One region of the Uliginosibacterium sp. H1 genome, then DNA from elsewhere that is predicted to be linked to it. Evidence: predicted binding sites of a transcription regulator. Region 1 holds the regulator's gene; each other region holds the start of a gene.

The links. The regulator FliA, encoded in region 1, starts transcription of late flagellar genes. The targets are predictions, from matches to a motif close to CTAAAGTTNNNNNNNNNNNNGCCGNTA.
Region 2: VVD47_RS03165 (chemotaxis protein) is a predicted target of FliA. The motif match lies at 1,442-1,468, and genes of this name have one in related genera.
Region 3: VVD47_RS18285 (VCBS repeat-containing protein) is a predicted target of FliA. The motif match lies at 3,074-3,100, and genes of this name have one in related genera.
Region 4: VVD47_RS00430 (flagellin N-terminal helical domain-containing protein) is a predicted target of FliA. The motif match lies at 2,352-2,378, and genes of this name have one in related genera.

What each region holds. Positions count from the first base shown of each region.
Region 1 covers NZ_JAYXHR010000001.1:422,523-426,762, reverse strand. The annotation lists gene VVD47_RS01960 (class I SAM-dependent methyltransferase) at 1-417, opposite strand, end outside; gene VVD47_RS01955 (flagellar motor protein) at 458-1,198, opposite strand; gene VVD47_RS01950 (RNA polymerase sigma factor FliA) at 1,229-1,987, opposite strand; gene VVD47_RS01945 (MinD/ParA family ATP-binding protein) at 2,097-2,885, opposite strand; gene flhF (flagellar biosynthesis protein FlhF) at 2,882-4,240, opposite strand, start outside.
Region 2 covers NZ_JAYXHR010000001.1:689,089-693,328, reverse strand. The annotation lists gene VVD47_RS03175 (protein-glutamate methylesterase/protein-glutamine glutaminase) at 1-626, shown strand, start outside; gene VVD47_RS03170 (STAS domain-containing protein) at 717-1,022, shown strand; gene VVD47_RS03165 (chemotaxis protein) at 1,531-2,490, shown strand; gene VVD47_RS03160 (chemotaxis protein) at 2,528-3,463, shown strand; gene cheY (chemotaxis response regulator CheY) at 3,488-3,883, shown strand; gene cheZ (protein phosphatase CheZ) at 3,909-4,240, shown strand, end outside.
Region 3 covers NZ_JAYXHR010000003.1:356,170-360,409, forward strand. The annotation lists gene grpE (nucleotide exchange factor GrpE) at 1-250, opposite strand, end outside; gene VVD47_RS18280 (serine/threonine-protein kinase) at 459-1,823, shown strand; gene VVD47_RS18285 (VCBS repeat-containing protein) at 2,014-3,027, opposite strand; gene VVD47_RS18290 (AP2 domain-containing protein) at 3,315-3,794, shown strand; gene VVD47_RS18295 (hypothetical protein) at 3,906-4,240, opposite strand, start outside.
Region 4 covers NZ_JAYXHR010000001.1:93,682-97,921, forward strand. The annotation lists gene VVD47_RS00420 (flagellin N-terminal helical domain-containing protein) at 1-495, opposite strand, end outside; gene VVD47_RS00425 (flagellin N-terminal helical domain-containing protein) at 528-1,358, opposite strand; gene VVD47_RS00430 (flagellin N-terminal helical domain-containing protein) at 1,395-2,219, opposite strand; gene VVD47_RS00435 (motility associated factor glycosyltransferase family protein) at 2,660-4,240, shown strand, end outside.

The DNA.
Region 1 (4,240 bases):
GTCCTGATCGATCAGGTGGTGGAAAGTCTGGTGGCAGAACAACACGTCGACCGAGTCGTCCGGCAGCAGGATGCGCGAGCTGGAGCAACGCACGAACTCTGCGTCGACGCCGGCCGCCGCGACTTCGCGACCCGCGGCCTCGATCATCTCCGGGTCGATGTCCATGCCGATCAGTCGCTTCGGCGCAAAACGCTCGTGCAGCTTGGCCAGCGAACGGCCGTAGCCACAACCGACGTCGGCAACCACACCATAGCTCGGTTTGCGGTCGGGGATCAGGCGTTCCAGATCCTTGAACGCACGTTCCAGCACATGCACCGTCCATGTGGGCGTGCGCAGGAACCACTTGCCAAAGGCTGTTTCGGGAACGTGCGGATCGTTGAAGGCGGCCGCATCCGCCGGGCTGATCGGGGTGTTCATGCCGCGAGGATAGCAAGCCCCGGCATGCGCTGAGGAGCGCTCAGACGATATAGCCCTGTAACCGTGCTTCGATGATGCGCGGATTGTCGCCATGGCCGATGCCGACCAGGCCATCGACCAGCATCTCGCGCTGTGCAACCAGGCTGCCGATCACCGACTGCAGCTTCTTGGCCATCGGCAGGAAGACCAGGTTGGCGGCCCCCACGCCATAGATGGTCGCCACGAACGCGACAGCGATGCCAGCTCCCAGCTTGCTGGGGTCGGAAAGATTCTCCATCACGTGGATGAGGCCCATCACGGCGCCGATGATGCCGATGGTCGGAGAGTAGCCACCCGCCGCTTCCCAGATCTTCGCGGCGGATTTCATTTCCTTTTCCCACGCGCCGATCTCGACTTCCATCACGTCACGCAGACGCTCCGGCTCCACGCCGTCGACCAGCAGTTGCAGGCCTTTCTGCAGGAACGGATCGTTCATCCGGGGAATCTTGTTTTCCAGCGCCAGCAAGCCTTCCTTGCGGGCGGTGGCACTCCAGCTGACGATGTCCGCAATGAGGGTGGCCAGCGGTTGTGCCGGCGGCTTGAAGACCCAGCTCGACATGCGCACGCCGGTACGGAAGGTCTTCCACGGGCTTTGCAGCATGACGGCGCCGGTCGTGCCACCAATGACGATCAGGAATGCCGTCGGCTGGATCAGCGAGCCAAGGTGGCCGCCCTCCAGCAGCATGCCGACCAGGATGGCCAGCACGCCCAGCAACAGACCCGCTATCGAAATGAAATCCACCCGTGCGCTCTCCCCTCGCGGAACGGGCCGTCAGTTCGCGGTGGCCGCCTTGCGGCCACGCTTGTTGCCGTCATTCGGACGGGCATTGGAGATACGCGAGCGCAGGCGCGCAATTGCCTGGCTATGCAACTGGCAGACGCGGGACTCGGAGACGCCGAGCACTTCGCCGATCTCGCGCAGGTTGAGGTCTTCCTCGTAGTACAGGCCCATCACCATCTTCTCCCGCTCCGGCAGGTCTTCGATGGCATTGACCAGTGCGGTGCGCATATCATGGTCTTCCAGCAGGGACAGCGGATCGGCCGCTTCGCCGACGATATGCCGTTCGAGGAAATCGTCCTCTTCCTCATCGCTGAAGTCTTCGAAGTAGACCAGCTGGTAGCCGCGGGCCTCCTGCAGCATCTTCTGGTAATCCGGCAGGTTCATGCCCAGGCTCTCCGCCAGTTCCCGCTCGGTAGGCTGGCGGCCGTGCAGTTGCTCCAGGCTGTGCACCGCGGTTTCGATGCGTCGCATCTCGCGACGCAGGCTGCGCGGCAGCCAGTCGTTCTCGCGCAGGCCGTCGAGCATGGCGCCGCGGATACGCTGCACTGCGTAGGTTTCGAACTGCGCGCCCAGGCCTTCCTCATAGCGGCCGATGGCGTCCAGCAGACCCATCATGCCGTTCTGGATGATGTCCTCGACCTGCACGCTGGCGGGCAGCTTGGCCATCAGATGGTAGGCAATGCGCTTCACCAGTGGCGCATACCGCGTCACCAACTGGTCTTTGTCGAGCGTTCCGGCCGCGTTGTACATGGCGCTCTCTCTCATTTATCAGGTCGACCCGTGCCACAAAGCTTGTGAGTGCCATTGTGGGTCGCCCCTGCATTGCTTGCTGTGCGGAAAAACACCCGGCAAAGCCGTCTTATCGGCTGTTTGCCATCATCCGTCCGCGGTTTGACGCCAAGGCCTGCGGCGTCATCGTCTGTCTCTGCAGACGTTGCGTGAACCCTTCTTGTTCCCCGGAACCCGGCGGCAGTTGCATGGCACCGGCCAGACTGGTCACCGTCTGCACGTCAATGCCTAGCAGGCGCCATGCCACCGAGCGCAGGTTGGCGGTCAGTGCCTGGGTCTCCGGCGTCGGCGCTGCAGAGAGAGCCAGCCCGACGGACAGGCTATCGGCGCAGGCCACACATCTCTTTAGCGCAGCATAAGCTTCGGTATAGGCCCGTGCATTCGGGTCAACCACAAGCAATAGCCGGGGCGCGGCGGCAATCAGTGGCGATACGCCGAGAACATCGTGCGGACGCGCGTGGATCAGCCATTCATCGCAGTCATGCTGAAACTCGGCGAGCAGCGCCTGCGTGCGCTGGCGCAGCACGCGGTCCGCCAGATGCTGCGACAACCGTGCCACCGACAGCACGCTCAGTCCGGGATGGATTGCCACCCGGCAAGATTCGCCGGCAACGTGCCCTTCTGCCGCCTGCAGCAGGTCGAAGCGTGTCGATGCCCCGAGTGCCTCGCACAGGTTGCCGGCAGCCGGGGATTCGTCCAGCACCAGCGTGCGCACGCCTTCGGCGGACCTTGCATGCAGCTGTCGTGCAAGCCATGCAGTTGCCCCGTGGCCACAGGCCAGCGCCCCCAGCACCTCGGGCGGACGATGGTTGAACAGCCTGCGCAGGCCAGCGGCCTGGTCCTCGCTCGCAATCCTCATGCAGCCCCCCGTTGCTGCCGGTCACCCTGACGACGGTTGCGGCTGGCCATCAACATCGCGGCTGCGGCGTCGTCGAGCTTGTAGGGCGAATCGGCCGGGATCTCGCGCAGCGCGCGATGGATCAGGTAGGTGCGGTTGGGCAGGTGCAGATCTTCCGGCACGCGCTGTCCGTTGGCGACGTAGAAGACATCCAGCTCGTGGCGGGCGGCGACGTCGATCACGGGTGCCAGCGACACCGCCTCGTCCACCTTGCTGAGGATGCAGCCGGCCAGGTCCGGCCCTTCGTAGGCGCGCAGGACATCGTCCAGCGTCTCGCCACTGGCCGCAGCGTTCAGCAGCAACAGGCGGCGCACGCAACCGGCGGAGCGCAGCATCGCCGCCTGGTCGTCGACCATCTTGTCCCGCTGACCGACGCCGATGGTGTCGATCAGCACGATGTGCTTGTCGCGCAGGGATTGCAGCGTCTGGCGCAGGTCGGCCGCGTCACGCACGACATGCACCTGCACGCCGAGGATGCGACCGTAGATGCGCAGTTGTTCATGCGCGCCGATCCGGTAGCCGTCGGTGGTGATCAGCGCCAGCTTGTCCGCGCCGTGGCGCATCACGCAGCGCGCGGCCAGCTTGGCGGTGGTGGTGGTCTTGCCCACGCCGGTGGGGCCGACCAGGGCGTACACGCCGCCGCGGTCGATGATGTCGGCATCGTTGGACACGGCGCGCAGGCTGCGGTTGAGCGCCTGGCGGACCGCCTTGCGGGCCTCCGTCACCGGCACTTCGCCGGACAGCTGCTCGGTGATCTGGCGGGTGAGCTCCGGCGAGAAGCCGGCTTCCAGCAGTTCGCCCATCATCTGGGTGCGGGCCGGTGCGGTACGCGAGATCTCGCTCCACGCAAAGCCTGCGAGCTGACGCTCCAGCAGGCCTTTGATGGAGGACAGCTCGTCCATCAGCTGGGCGTTGGTGGCCTCCAGTGCCACGACCCGGGCCTGTTCGCGGGCTTGTTGCACCGGGTTCGGTGCTGACGTCGCAGGCGCCTCGGCGTGCGGCGGGATGGTGCGCAGGCCGGGAATCTGATGCTGTGCCCGCACGCGACGGAAATCCGGCTGCTCTTCTTCACGCTGGCGGGCCGCCTGCAGGCCACGCACCAGCGGGGAGTCACTCACGGCCTCGCCGGCACTGGCGGCGAGACCGCTGCGGAAAGTCTCGCGCTCGGCGTCATTGACCTTCTGCTCACGCGCCAGGCGGGCGATGTGCTGACCGAGCGTCACGGTGAAGTCGTCGCCGGACTCCACGGCAGGTGCCGGTGCCGGTGGCGGCGCGCGGCGTACCTGGGCAGCGGCCTGCGCGGCAGCCTGGGCCGC
Region 2 (4,240 bases), 270 kb from region 1:
CGTCAAACCTGCCTCAACTGGACGCACGGACCCTGGCCGAGAAATATATATATATAGGCGCCTCGACCGGCGGCACAGAAGCGATCAAGGAAGTCCTGACCCAGCTACCGGCCAGCATGCCGCCGATCCTCATCGTGCAGCACATGCCGGAAATGTTCACCGGCTCGTTCGCACGCCGGCTCGACAGTCTGTGCAGGATCCGCGTGAAGGAGGCGGAGGACGGTGAGCGCATCCAGCCTGGCACCGCCTACCTCGCGCCCGGGCATTCCCACTTGCGCCTGCGCCGCACAGCGGCCGGGGCGGTATGCGAGTTGTCGCGCGACGAACCGGTCAACCGTCACCGTCCCTCGGTGGACGTGCTCTTCGAATCTGCTGCGCGCTGGAGTGGCAGCCAGGCCTTGGGGGTAATCCTTACTGGCATGGGAAAGGACGGCGCTCGCGGTATGCTCGCCATGCGTCAGGCCGGGGCATGGAACATTGCGCAGGACGAGGAAAGCTGTGTAGTCTGGGGCATGCCGCGGGAGGCGGCATTGATTGGTGCAGCGCAGGAGGTCGCCGCCCTGCGGGATATCCCCACCCGTCTGCTTGCCCGCCTCAAGGGGGAAGGGCGCGGGAGCAACATGTAAAATGCTGGCTCGGGCAGGGCGCAACTCAAGAGTTGGCGCCATCTGACGATAGAATCGCATAATAGCTACAAGAACACTGGAGTCGCACCTATGGAAGCAAACGTGACGGTCAACGATGGGCAGGCAACCTTGCACCTGTCGGGCCGCTTCGATTTCAAGGCGCATCGTGAATTCCGCGAGGCCGTCGAAAAGCTGCTGTCCCAATCGCCGGGCCGTTCAGTCAGCGTCGATCTGGCCAGTGTTTCCTACCTCGACAGTTCAGCGCTCGGCATGCTGCTGATGCTGCGCGACAAGGCCAAGGCTGCCAGCCGCGAAGTCCATCTCACTGGCGTCAAGGGCAATGTCCGTCAGGTTCTGGACATCGCCAACTTCTCCAAGCTGTTCACGATCAACTGATCGCGGACGTGCTGCGCAACATGCGAAGGCCGGGCTTGTCCCGGCCTTCTGCTTTTCCGGCGGCCCCTTCCCGGCCGTCGTCGCCGTTCCCCAAGTGTTCCGCTGGATATCCCGCGCGGCATCGACGCGGTATCCACATGGTCTCCATCCTCCTGCCCGACGGCCTGCTGGGTATTTCCCCTCATGCATGACGGGGCCCGCGCCCTAAAGTAGCTGGTCGCCCGGACCGATATCCGGGCTGAGAGCAGCTTGTCTGGCAGGAAGCCGGCATTGATGGCGAGCCGGTTCCGGTGCCGTCAAGCCGGCGAAAAAGCGGGGTGAAGTGTTGCACGATGTGTCGGCCCCCGTTCATGCGTGCAAAAGCTGCTGGATGCGGCTCTCCGGCTGGGTTTCAGGGATGACGCAGCGCAGCTTTACGACTTAAGTTTGCCTGAAAGGCGTCGTAAACCCTGTAGCAGTGGGGCACCTGCGCAGAGCAGGTGCAAAAACGAAACAACGGAGCACCCAAATGTCCGAATTGCTCAAGGCGGTTGATGCGCGAACCCGGTTGGCGGGAACCAACAAGCTGGAGATCCTGCTTTTCTCACTGGGCGTCGACGCACGTACCGGTCGCCGCGAGAGTTTCGGCATCAATGTGTTCAAGGTGCGTGAGGTGATGCGCACGCCCGCGATCACCGCCGCGCCGGACATGCAGGCTGGCGTCGAGGGCATGGTGTCGCTGCGCGGCCAGTTGGTGCCGGTGGTCGACCTTGCCAAGTACTGCGGCATCGACCGCGAAGGCAAGCGCGAGATCATGATCGTCACCGAGTACAACGGTCATACCCAGGGTTTCCTGGTCGAGGCGGTGGATACCATCCTGCGCCTGGACTGGTCGAACATGCGCGTGCCGCCAGACATGCTGACCAATCGCCTGGGCGGTATGGTCACCGCGGTGAGCGAGCTGGAAGACAGTCGACTCATCATGATGCTGGACGTCGAGAAGGTGCTCTCCGAGACCACCAAGTACGACGACGAATTCATGTTCCGCGACATCAAGCCGATCGGTCGCGACATGATGGTTTTCTACGCGGACGACTCATCGGTCGCCCGCAAGCAGATCGAACGCACGCTCAACGTGCTGGGCCTGCGCCACAGCGGCGCGATCAACGGGCGTATCGCCTGGGAAGAGCTCGACAAGATCGCCACCCATGCCGAGATGACCGGTCGCAAGGTGTGGGAGCTGGTGCACCTGATCCTCACCGATGTCGAGATGCCCGAGATGGATGGCTACATCCTCACCCGCAAGATCAAGTCCGACCCGCGCTTCGACGGCGTGCCGGTGCTGATGCACTCGTCGTTGTCGTCCATGTCCAACCAGACGCTGGGCAAGTCGGTGGGCGTGGATGGCTACGTGCCGAAGTTCGAGCCGCACAAGCTGTCGGACGCGATCCGCGCCATGCTGGCGCCGGAACAACTGGTTGCGGCCTGAGCGCCGCGCCGAGCATCAACCCAGGCGATCGAGAAACATGGATACGCAAAACTCCAACCTGCTTGAATCGATAGACGGCCGTACCCGGCTGGCGGGCTCCAATCGCATGGAGATCCTGCTGTTCAGCCTCGGTACCAGCGAGATTTTCGGCATCAACGTGTTCAAGGTGCGCGAAGTCTCCAAGACGCCCTTCATCACCAAGTCGCCGAACATGCCGCATGGCGTGGAGGGGCTGATTTCCCTGCGCGGCAACGTCATCCCGGTGCTGTCGCTGGCCAAGGTCATCGGCTTGGCGAAGCCGGGCGCCCCGCTGGGTGGTTCGATGATGGTGACCGAGTACAGCAAGCGCACGCTGGGCTTCCTGGTGAATGACGTCGATCGCATCATCCGCGTGGAGTGGAGCAAGGTCCGCCAGCCCGAGAACATGGCGGCGCAGAACTTCATTACCGCCATCACCGACCTGCCGGACGGCAAGCTGGTGTCGATCCTGGACGTCGAGACCATCATGGCGCAGACCTTCGGTGAGCCGGCGATCGGCAGCATCGAAGCGATCGACCAGGACGGCGAGCGCAACATCTTCTTCGTGGATGACTCCAGCGTCGCCCGCCGCAAGATTGCGGAAGTGCTCGACAAGCTCGGCATCCGCCACAAGCATGCCCTGAACGGCATGGAAGCCTGGACCCGCCTGGAAGGCCTGGCCACGCACGCACAACAACAGAAGCGGCGTCTCGCCGAAGAACTCGACCTGATCCTGGTCGATGCCGAGATGCCGGAAATGGACGGCTACGTACTCACTCGCCATATCAAGAGTGACAGCCGTTTCGACGGAATTCCCGTCGTGATGCATTCGTCCCTGTCATCGGAGGCGAATCGCTCGATGGGCAAATCGGTGGGCGTGGATGCCTATGTCGCGAAGTTCGATGCGGAAATTCTCGCCGATACGTTGCGCCCGTATCTCATGAAAGCAAAGTAAGCAAGGACAGAGCCGGAGAAAACCATGTCGGATCCCAAAATGAAATTCCTGGTTGTTGACGATTTTTCGACCATGCGCCGGATTGTCCGCAACCTGCTGAAGGAACTCGGATACACCAACGTCGACGAGGCGGAGGACGGTGTCGCAGCGATGCAGAAGCTGACCGCGGGCGGCTTCGATTTCGTCGTGACGGACTGGAACATGCCGAACATGACTGGCATCGAGCTGCTGCGCGCCATTCGCGCCAATGCGCAGCTCCAGCACCTGCCGGTGCTGATGATCACCGCCGAGGCGAAGAAGGAAAACATCATCGAGGCCGCGCAGGCAGGCGCCAGCGGCTACATCGTGAAGCCCTTCACCGCCGCGACCTTGTCCGAGAAGCTCGGCAAGATCTTCGAAAAAATGAAGGCAGCTGCCTGATCTGCGCCGACAAGGAGTCCACAACATGGCCAAGCGGCAAAAAGCAGACGAGTCCGGCGACAACGCCGAACTGCAGGCACTGTTCGACAACATTGCTGGTGAAGCAGGCAAGCCCAAGCTGGAAGTCGTAGCCGGCACCGACTCCGAGGAGTCGGGGGATTCGGACGACCTGCAGAACCTTTTCGATTCCGTATCCGCCGGTACCAGCCCTGCGGCACCGGCGGCGGCCGTTACTGCCACGGCGGCAGGGGAGATCGGCGATTCGCCCGAGCTCGAAGCCCTGTTCGACACGGTGGCTTCCGGCGGCGCGGCCCCTGCGGCGGCCCGCACGCCCGAACCCATCGTGGTTCACATTCC
Region 3 (4,240 bases), on a different contig from region 1:
TCTCGATGGCGAACTTCTGCGCCTTGATGACGTCTTCTGCAGCGCGGCGGCGGATGTTCTCGCCTTCGGCCTTGGCGCGCAGCCAGGCGTCGTGGTGTTCGGCGGCCTTCTGTTCGAGGGCGCGGATCTGCTCTTCCAGGCTTGTCAGGGTGTCGGCCTCCTGTGCGGACGCGGCGCTGGCGGAATTGCTTGCCTCAGTGTCCGGGGTGGCAGTGCCCAAGTTTTCCTGGGTGGACGGGTTTTCCTGCATGGGGAAAGGCTCCGGTTTTCAAGGGAATCCGGGGTCAACTGGGGGCGTGGCAATGTATTTCAAGAGCCTTTACGCAAAAATCCCGCCGTTTGTCAGTCCACCGGCGCGCAATCCCTACGGAACCCGCGCCAGCGGGCGTTAAGATGGGTTATCGTCTGGACACATTGTTTGCCATATTTCCCGCCCCATTGTTTGCCCTCCGCGGAACATGCCCGACCAACCAGAGCGCATAGGCAAGTACAAGATCATCCGCGAGATCGGCCGCGGCGCGACCGCAACCGTCTACCTCGCGGAGAATCCGTTCTATCCCGAGCCGGTGGCGCTCAAGCACATCTCCTTCCGCGACCGCAGCAAGGACGAAGCCAAGTGGAACCGCCGCCTGCTCAAGCTGTTGCGGGCCGAGGAGTCGGTGGCGCGCAAGCTCGAGCACCCGAACATCATCAAGATCTTCGAGGCGGTGATCGGCGAGGAAGAGTCCTACATCGTCATGGAGTATTTCCCCGGCAAGACGCTGGAGGATTTCTGCAGCTACGAGAAGCTGCTGCCCGTGCATCGCAGCGCCAGCATCGTCTTCAAGGTGGCCATGGCGCTGGACCACGCCTACCGCCAGGGCATCGTCCACCGCGACATCAAGCCGGCCAATATCCTGATCGACGAGAACGACAACGTGAAGATCACGGACTTCGGCCTCGCGATGAACGTCCACAAGAAAAGCGACATGGACTCCACCTTCATCATGGGGGTGGGCTCGCCGGCCTACATGTCGCCCGAGCAGATCAAGAGCTACCCGCTCAACCAGAAGACCGACCTGTATTCGCTGGGCGTGGTGCTGTTCCACATGCTGACCGGGCGCCTGCCGTTCCGCGCCAAGAACCCGGCGCAGCTGGTGTACAAGATCATCAACACCGACCCGCCGTCGGCCTCGCAGCTGAACCCGGACGTGCCGGAAGCGATGGACGTGGTGATCCGCAAGGCGCTGGAAAAGGACCTCTACTCCCGCTACAAGAACGGCGCCGAGTTCGCCAAGGACATCACCTCGGTCCAGTTCAAGATCTATGACGAGAACGAGCGCGTGCCCGACAGCTCGCGCTTCGGCCAGATCCGCAAGCTGCAGTTCTTCACCGAGTTCGAGGACATCGAGATCTGGGAAGTGGTGCGCTTCTCGCAGTGGCGCGTCGTCGAGCCGCTGACCCAGCTGGTGAAGGAGGGCGGTACCGACCAGCGCTTCGGCATCATCCTGGAGGGCCAGGTCGAGGTGTCCATCGGTGGCCGGCAGGTGGTCATCCTGGGTCCGGGCGACACCTTCGGCGAGTCGGCCTACATGGACCAGGTGGACCACAAACAGCACGCCACCGTGGTGAGCCTGAGCCCGGTGCGTTACCTGGAAGTTTCGCCCGCGGCGCTGGCGCTGGCTTCGGAAGAATGCTCGGAGCACTTCCAGAAGCGGCTGGTGACCTCACTGGTCCGGCGGCTGGCGCAAACCGAAACCGCCTTGTCCAAGGGCGGGGCGACGGCGGCGAGGGCGGCGAACATCACCGCGTTCGGCATGGAACTCCAACTCCTCGACTCCTGAGCTTTGCGCGCAAATCTACTGCGCGAACCGATCTTGGAACTCCGGTGCTCAACGTACTGTTCGTACGTCTCCGCTCCTCGTTCCAACCTCGGCCCGCTCGCTACGATTTTCGCGCCAATCTGAGCTCAAGCGTGTTGAGTTGTGGGCTTCTTCGTAGGGTGGGTTCGCGAAGCAACCCACCACTGTCCCGCTACACCACCAGATCGATCTGCTGCACTGTGCCCACGCTGCCGTCTTCGTTTAGGAAGACGCCGGTGGTGCGCACTTCGCCGGCGATGGCGCCGTTGCTGTCCTTCAGCGTGAAGGGCGTGGCGCGGCGGTCCAGCGCGATGGCGCCGACGCCGGCCTCGGCGAGTGACACCATCTGCTCGCCGGCGCGCCACAGGCGCAACTGCGTAAAGGCGGCGTCGCTCTCGTCGATCCAGCCGTTGCCATCGTCATCCAGCGCTGCCAGGTCGGCGAAGCCGTCGCCGCTCAGGGCGCCGAACAGTTCGCGGCCGTTGTCCACCTGGCCGTTGGCGTTGCGGTCCAGCGCCAGGAAGGCGCTGCCGCTGCCGAGGCGCGCGATGGAGTCGGTTTCGCCATCGGCGTCGAGGTCGAAGTCGAAACGGCCGGCTTCCAGGCGCACCCGGTCGCTGGTCAGGTTCAGTACCAGCGGGTCTTTCTTGCGGGGCGTGCCGATCTCCACCGAGATGCTGCTTTCCTCGCGTTCGTAACGGGCCATCTCCAGGTCGAGCGCGAAGTCGATACGGCGACCGTCGGCCGTCGTCACCTGGCCGCGCGCGCTGTAGCTGGCGATCTCCGCCTCCTCGCGCACCTCGTGGTAGTCGTAGCGCACGGTGATCTCCGCTGCGGGCGGGCGCGCACGCTCAGCCGGTGCGGGGGCGTCTGCCTTGCCGGAGACGCTGGTCTCCACGGCCTTGCCGGCCTCCTCGGGTGATTCGCCGTAGAACCGGACCTTGCGGCCGGTCAGTGCCTCGACGATGCGGATCAGCATCTCCAGGCGTGGGTCCATGGTCTCGCCGGATTCGTCGGTGGCGCCCACGGCCGAACTGCCACTGGCGCTCAGGGCGGCGTCCGACAGGCGCACCTGTTCTGCCGGTTCGGGCAGGCGGACTTCGATTTCCAGCGCTTCCCGCTGCTGGCGGCGCTGGTATTGCAAGGCACTGCTGGCAGTCTGCAGCGCCGATTCGGTGATCTTCATGCGTTTCTCCTGCTGACCTTCGTGGAAGCCAAGGTCTTGCAGGCAATACCGTCCGGATTGCCGGAAGCTTGAGCGCCAGACGGGGGGACGGCCCCTTGCAAGGCAGGCCGGATGAGGGGTGGCCCCTATGCCGAAAGGTGCATGCCGCCCGACCGCCTTTGGTACGAAGCCTAAAGTTTTGTGAATTCCGGTCGAAAACTGCTCTATCGCCGCCCTCAACCTAATGTCGCAGGAGGACTGTCGTGAGCCGAGGCAGTGTTTATGGAATCAGCCGAGTAGACAATGAAGTGAGCCGCACCCACGGGTGGCTGGTCACGATTCAGCGTCGCGGGGTGATTCACCGGAAGCATTTTTCCGACGGGGTTTACGGAGGCAAGCAGAAGTCGTTCGTCGCGGCCAAGTCCTTCCGTGACGAGATCATCAACAAGAATCCGCCCTTCTCGATGCGCGAGTACTCGAACATCGTGAAGAAGAACAACCGTTCCGGCGTGGTGGGCGTGTGCCGCTACTGCGCATCGGAAACCCGTGACCTGCCCGAGGACAAGCAACGCTGGTTCTGGGTGGCCTCCTGGCCGCTGCCGGATGGCCGTCGCAAGCGCGTCAAGTTCTCCGTGAAGAAGTACGGTGAGGACGGCGCCTTCAAGATGGCACTGAAGGCCCGCAAGGACGCGTTGAAGGAACTGGATGGCGAGTTCGACCCGGGGGCCGTGCGCCGCAAGCCGGCCCGCCGCACGCGCGCTACCGCAGGACGCAGCGCGCACGCCTGAGGCGTTTCATGGATGTCCCGGAAAGGGTGGCCTCGGCCACCCTTTCCTGTTTTCGGGGCATGCGTTTCGCGCGGGCTGCTGTCGTGCAGGCCGGCAGCATGATGGAGCCGCCTACTGCACGACTACGCTGTAGGTCACGGTGCCGAACAGCCCTGGCGACAAGCTGCCGGTCAGCGTCCAGTTCACCGCACCACGGGCACCGACGGCAGGCTGGGCCGTCACCTGGCAATTGCTGATGCCGCTGGGCACCGTGCCGCAACTGGCCGCCGCGAAGACGGTGTAGGCGGGGGTGGCGTCGTACAGCTTCAGGTTGCCCAGCACGCCGGAGCTGCGGTTCTCGTAGCGGATCACATACACCAGTGTTTCACCGGGCTGCGCCGTGGCCTTGTCGACGCTCTTGATCAGCACCAGTCCGGCGTCGCTGGCATTGCCGACGAAGGTCAGGT
Region 4 (4,240 bases), 330 kb from region 1:
CAGGGTCTTGGTGTCGATCGTGATCTGGTCGTTGGACGTCGTGCCCGCCCCCACCTGGAAGGTGAAGGTGGAGCTGCCATTGGTCAGGTTGATGTTATTGAACTTCGTGGCTTGCGCCAGTCGTTCGATTTCACTGCCCAGGGCGGCAAATTCCACCTGCAGGTTGGCCCGGTCACCACTGTTCAGCGTGCCGTTGGCAGACTGGACGGCCAGCTCACGCATGCGCTGGATGTTGTCCGAGATCTGCGCGGCGCCGCCGTCGGCCACCTGCATCAGCGAGATCGCATCGTTGGCGTTGCGGATCGCGACGTTGAAGCCGCGAACCTGTGCCTGGATGCGTTCCGCCACGGCCAGGCCGGCGGCGTCGTCCTTGGCGCTGTTGATGCGCAGGCCGGAGGACAGCCGTTGCAGCGAGGTCGACAGCGAGTTCTGGGTGCTGTTGAGCGAACGTTGCGAGTTCAGCGACGACACATTGGTGTTGATGGTCATTGCCATGTTTATCTACTCCTGGTTGCCTGTCCGGTGGCTTAGCGCAGCAGCGACAGCACTTGCTGCGGCAGGGCGTTGGCCTGGGCCAGCATCGCCGTACCGGCCTGTTGCAGGATCTGCACGCGGCTCAGGTTGGCGGTTTCCGTCGCGAAGTCGGCATCCACGATGCGACCACGTGCGGCCGACTGGTTCTCCACCGCGATCTGCAGCGAGGAGGTGACGGCGTTGGCGCGGTTCAGCGCGGCACCGTAACCGGCGCGGGTCGTGGTGATGGTGGTGATCGCCGTGTCCAGGGTGGTGATCGCGGCCAGCGCGGTCGATGCCATGGTCACGTCGATCGACACGCTGCCGATGGTCAGGATCGAGGCACGCATGTCCGAGGTCGACACGCTGATCTGGTCATTGGACGTGGTACCCGCGCCCACCTGGAAGGTGAAGGTCGTGGCGGCCGAGTTGGTCAGCGCGATGTTGTTGAACTTGGTGGCTTGTGCCAGACGGTCGACTTCGGCGCCCAGGGCGGCGAACTCCACCTGCAGGTTGGCGCGGTCACCGCTGTTCAGCGTGCCGTTGGAGGCCTGCACGGCCAGCTCACGCATACGCTGCACGTTGTCGGAGATCTGCGCGGCGCCACCGTCGGCCACCTGCATCAGCGAGATGGCGTCGTTGGCGTTGCGGATGGCGACGTTGAAGCCGTTCACCTGCGCCTTGATGCGTTCCGCGACGGCCAAGCCGGCGGCGTCGTCCTTGGCGCTGTTGATGCGCAGGCCGGAGGACAGGCGTTGCAGGGACGTCGCCAGCGAGTTCTGGCTGCTGTTCAGCGAACGTTGCGAGTTCAGCGACGAGATGTTGGTGTTGATGGTCATTGCCATGATGCGTTTCCTTTATCTTTTGTCCGTAACCGGGGCTTAGCGCAGCAGCGACAGCACTTGCTGCGGCAGGGCGTTGGCCTGGGCCAGCATCGCCGTACCGGCCTGTTGCAGGATCTGCACGCGGCTCAGGTTGGCGGTTTCCGTCGCGAAGTCGGCATCCACGATGCGACCACGTGCGGCCGACTGGTTCTCCACTGCGATCTGCAGCGAGGAGGTGACGGCGTTGGCGCGGTTCAGCGCGGCACCGAAGCCGGCGCGGGTGGTCGTGATGCTGTTGATCGCGGAGTCCAGCGCGGTGATCGCGGTCAGCGCGGCGGCGGCGTCCGAGACGCTGATCGTCGTACCGATACCCAGCGTGGAGCCACGCACGTCGGCGACGGACACGGTGATCTGGTCGTTCGTCGTGGTGCCGGCGCCCACCTGGAAGGTGAAGGTCGTCGAGGCGTTGGACACGGCGATGTTGTTGAACTTGGTCGCTTCACCCAGGCGGCTGATTTCAGACGACAGGGCGGCGAATTCCACTTGCAGGTTGGCGCGGTCGCCGCTGTTCAGGGTGCCGTTGGCGGCCTGCACGGCCAGCTCACGCATCCGCTGGATGTTGTCGGACACCTGGGAGGCGCCACCGTCGGCCACCTGCATCAGCGAGATGGCGTCGTTGGCGTTGCGGATCGCGACGTTGAAGCCGTTCACCTGTGCCTTGATGCGTTCTGCGACGGCGAGGCCGGCGGCGTCATCCTTGGCACTGTTGATGCGCAGGCCGGAGGACAGGCGTTCCAGCGAGGTAGAGAGCGAGTTCTGGGTACCGTTAAGTGCGCGCTGGGAATTCAGCGAGGACACATTGGTGTTGATGGTCATAGCCATGATGCATTTCCTTTATGGTTGCGTTTCCCACTTCGGTCTGGCTGCTTCATCGCCTTGCGACGCTCTTGCCTGTTCCGTTGGCTCGTGGGCGGCTGGTCATTCGTGCCAGCCAGTCCCTAGCCATGAGCCAAATAACGACGGAAAAGCCCCTCACTTCAGGGTTACGCTGGCCTTCAGGCAGAGATATTTTTTTCATGCGTCAGAGGGCTGCCCGCAAAGCAAGCAATGGCGCGGGTTTCCGGGTGGCCTGCCTTGCTGTAAATAGGCCCCTGACGGCTCAAGTTTCAAGAAACGGTCGCCGATAACACGGTTAAGCCCGGATTGCGTCCGTGCCCCGCATGTCGGTCAAATACGTGAAAAGAATCGTGTCTGCGCGCCCGCGCTGGCATGACCCCATGCACCCAGATGCCAGCGCAGCGTTGGTATAGATCGGGAAGACGATGACGCAGACACCCCCTCAGCAGCCGGCACCCGGCGGTATCGAGGAAGGCTGGACCACCCTCCAGGAGGCCTACATCCAGAAGCTGATGGCCACTTACCAGGCCAATCTCTTCTTCCTCCAGAAGAACTTCCCCCGCGTCTTCGAGAAGATCATGGGCCGGGAGCTGCCCGCTCCCTTCACCGTCGGCCCGAATGCCGAGATGACCATCTACTCCGGCCGCCACCACGGTGACGCCAAGGATCACGTGGAGCTGGGCAAGATCCTCATGTCGGTCTTCGACAACCCGAAGACCCGCCCGCGCATCGTCGTGGACACCGCTTACCTGAACGACCTGTACAACGTCGCGCCCCACCAGGACATCCCGTACTTCCATACCTATATAGAGAAGGAATACCGCACCGAACTGGTCCAGACCTTCATGGACATGACGGCGGGTGAAGGCGAGCGCCTCACCCTGGCGGATTTCGGCGACAAGAAGCTGCCCATCGCCATCGTGTTCGGCAGCGGCTACGGCTGGCACCTCGACCGCCTGGTGGACGACTACGAGATGCGCCACCTGTTCATCGTCGACACCGACATCGCGCGGCTCAACCTGTCGCTGTACCTGGTGGACTACGTGCTGCTGGCGCAGCGCTTCGCGCGCACCGGTTTCCACTTCTCGATGGCCTGCGACGAAGATCCCGACATCCTGGCCGACCAGTTGCGCCACGTCATCTACAACAACTGGCCGCCGTACTACGTCCAGGGCGCCGGCCTGTTCTTCAACGACTACGACTCGGAGAAGGTCCGCACCCTGTGGGGCACGCTGCAGCGCGACCTGTGGACGCTGTACCGCGGCTGGGGCTTCCTGGACGACGAGATTGTCGGCCTGAAGCAGGCCGTGGAAAACGGCGTCGACCACCCGCCGGCCTTCACGCGCGCGCCGCTGGACATGCCGCAGGATTCGGTGGCCGTGGTCATCGGTGCCGGGCCGTCGCTCGACACCCTGGTCCCGCTGCTCAAGGCCAACCGCGAGCGCATGGTGGTGTTCAGCTGCGGCAGTGCCGTCACCGCCCTGGCGCGCGAAGGCATCAAGCCGGACTTCCACGTCGAGATCGAACGCACCCTGCTGACCTGCCGCTTCCTGGAAGACCCGGTCACCAAGGCCTTCATCGCCGACGTGCCGATCATCGCGCTGACCATCATGCACCCCGACGTCTTCGAGCTGACCACCACGCCGCTGGTGTTCTTCAAGGAAACCGACCTCGGCACGGCGGTGGGCGATTTCTTCAACGAGTATCCGCACTTCCGCAGCGGCCCGACCTGCACCAACGGCGGCGTCGGCCTCGCGCTCAAGCTGGGTTTCAGCAAGATCTTCCTGGCCGGGGTGGACTTCGGCTTCCGCGACGAGAAGCGCCACCACGCCAAGTCGTCCATCTACTACGACGAGGAAGTCGAGATCGACCCCGGTCTCATGAAGTACGTGGACAACGTGCACGCCGAGCACAAGGAAGACACTGCCCGCACCGTCGAGGCCAACTTCGGCGGCGACATGCTCTCCACCGAGATCTTCATGCACTCGCGCGACTCGATGGCCATG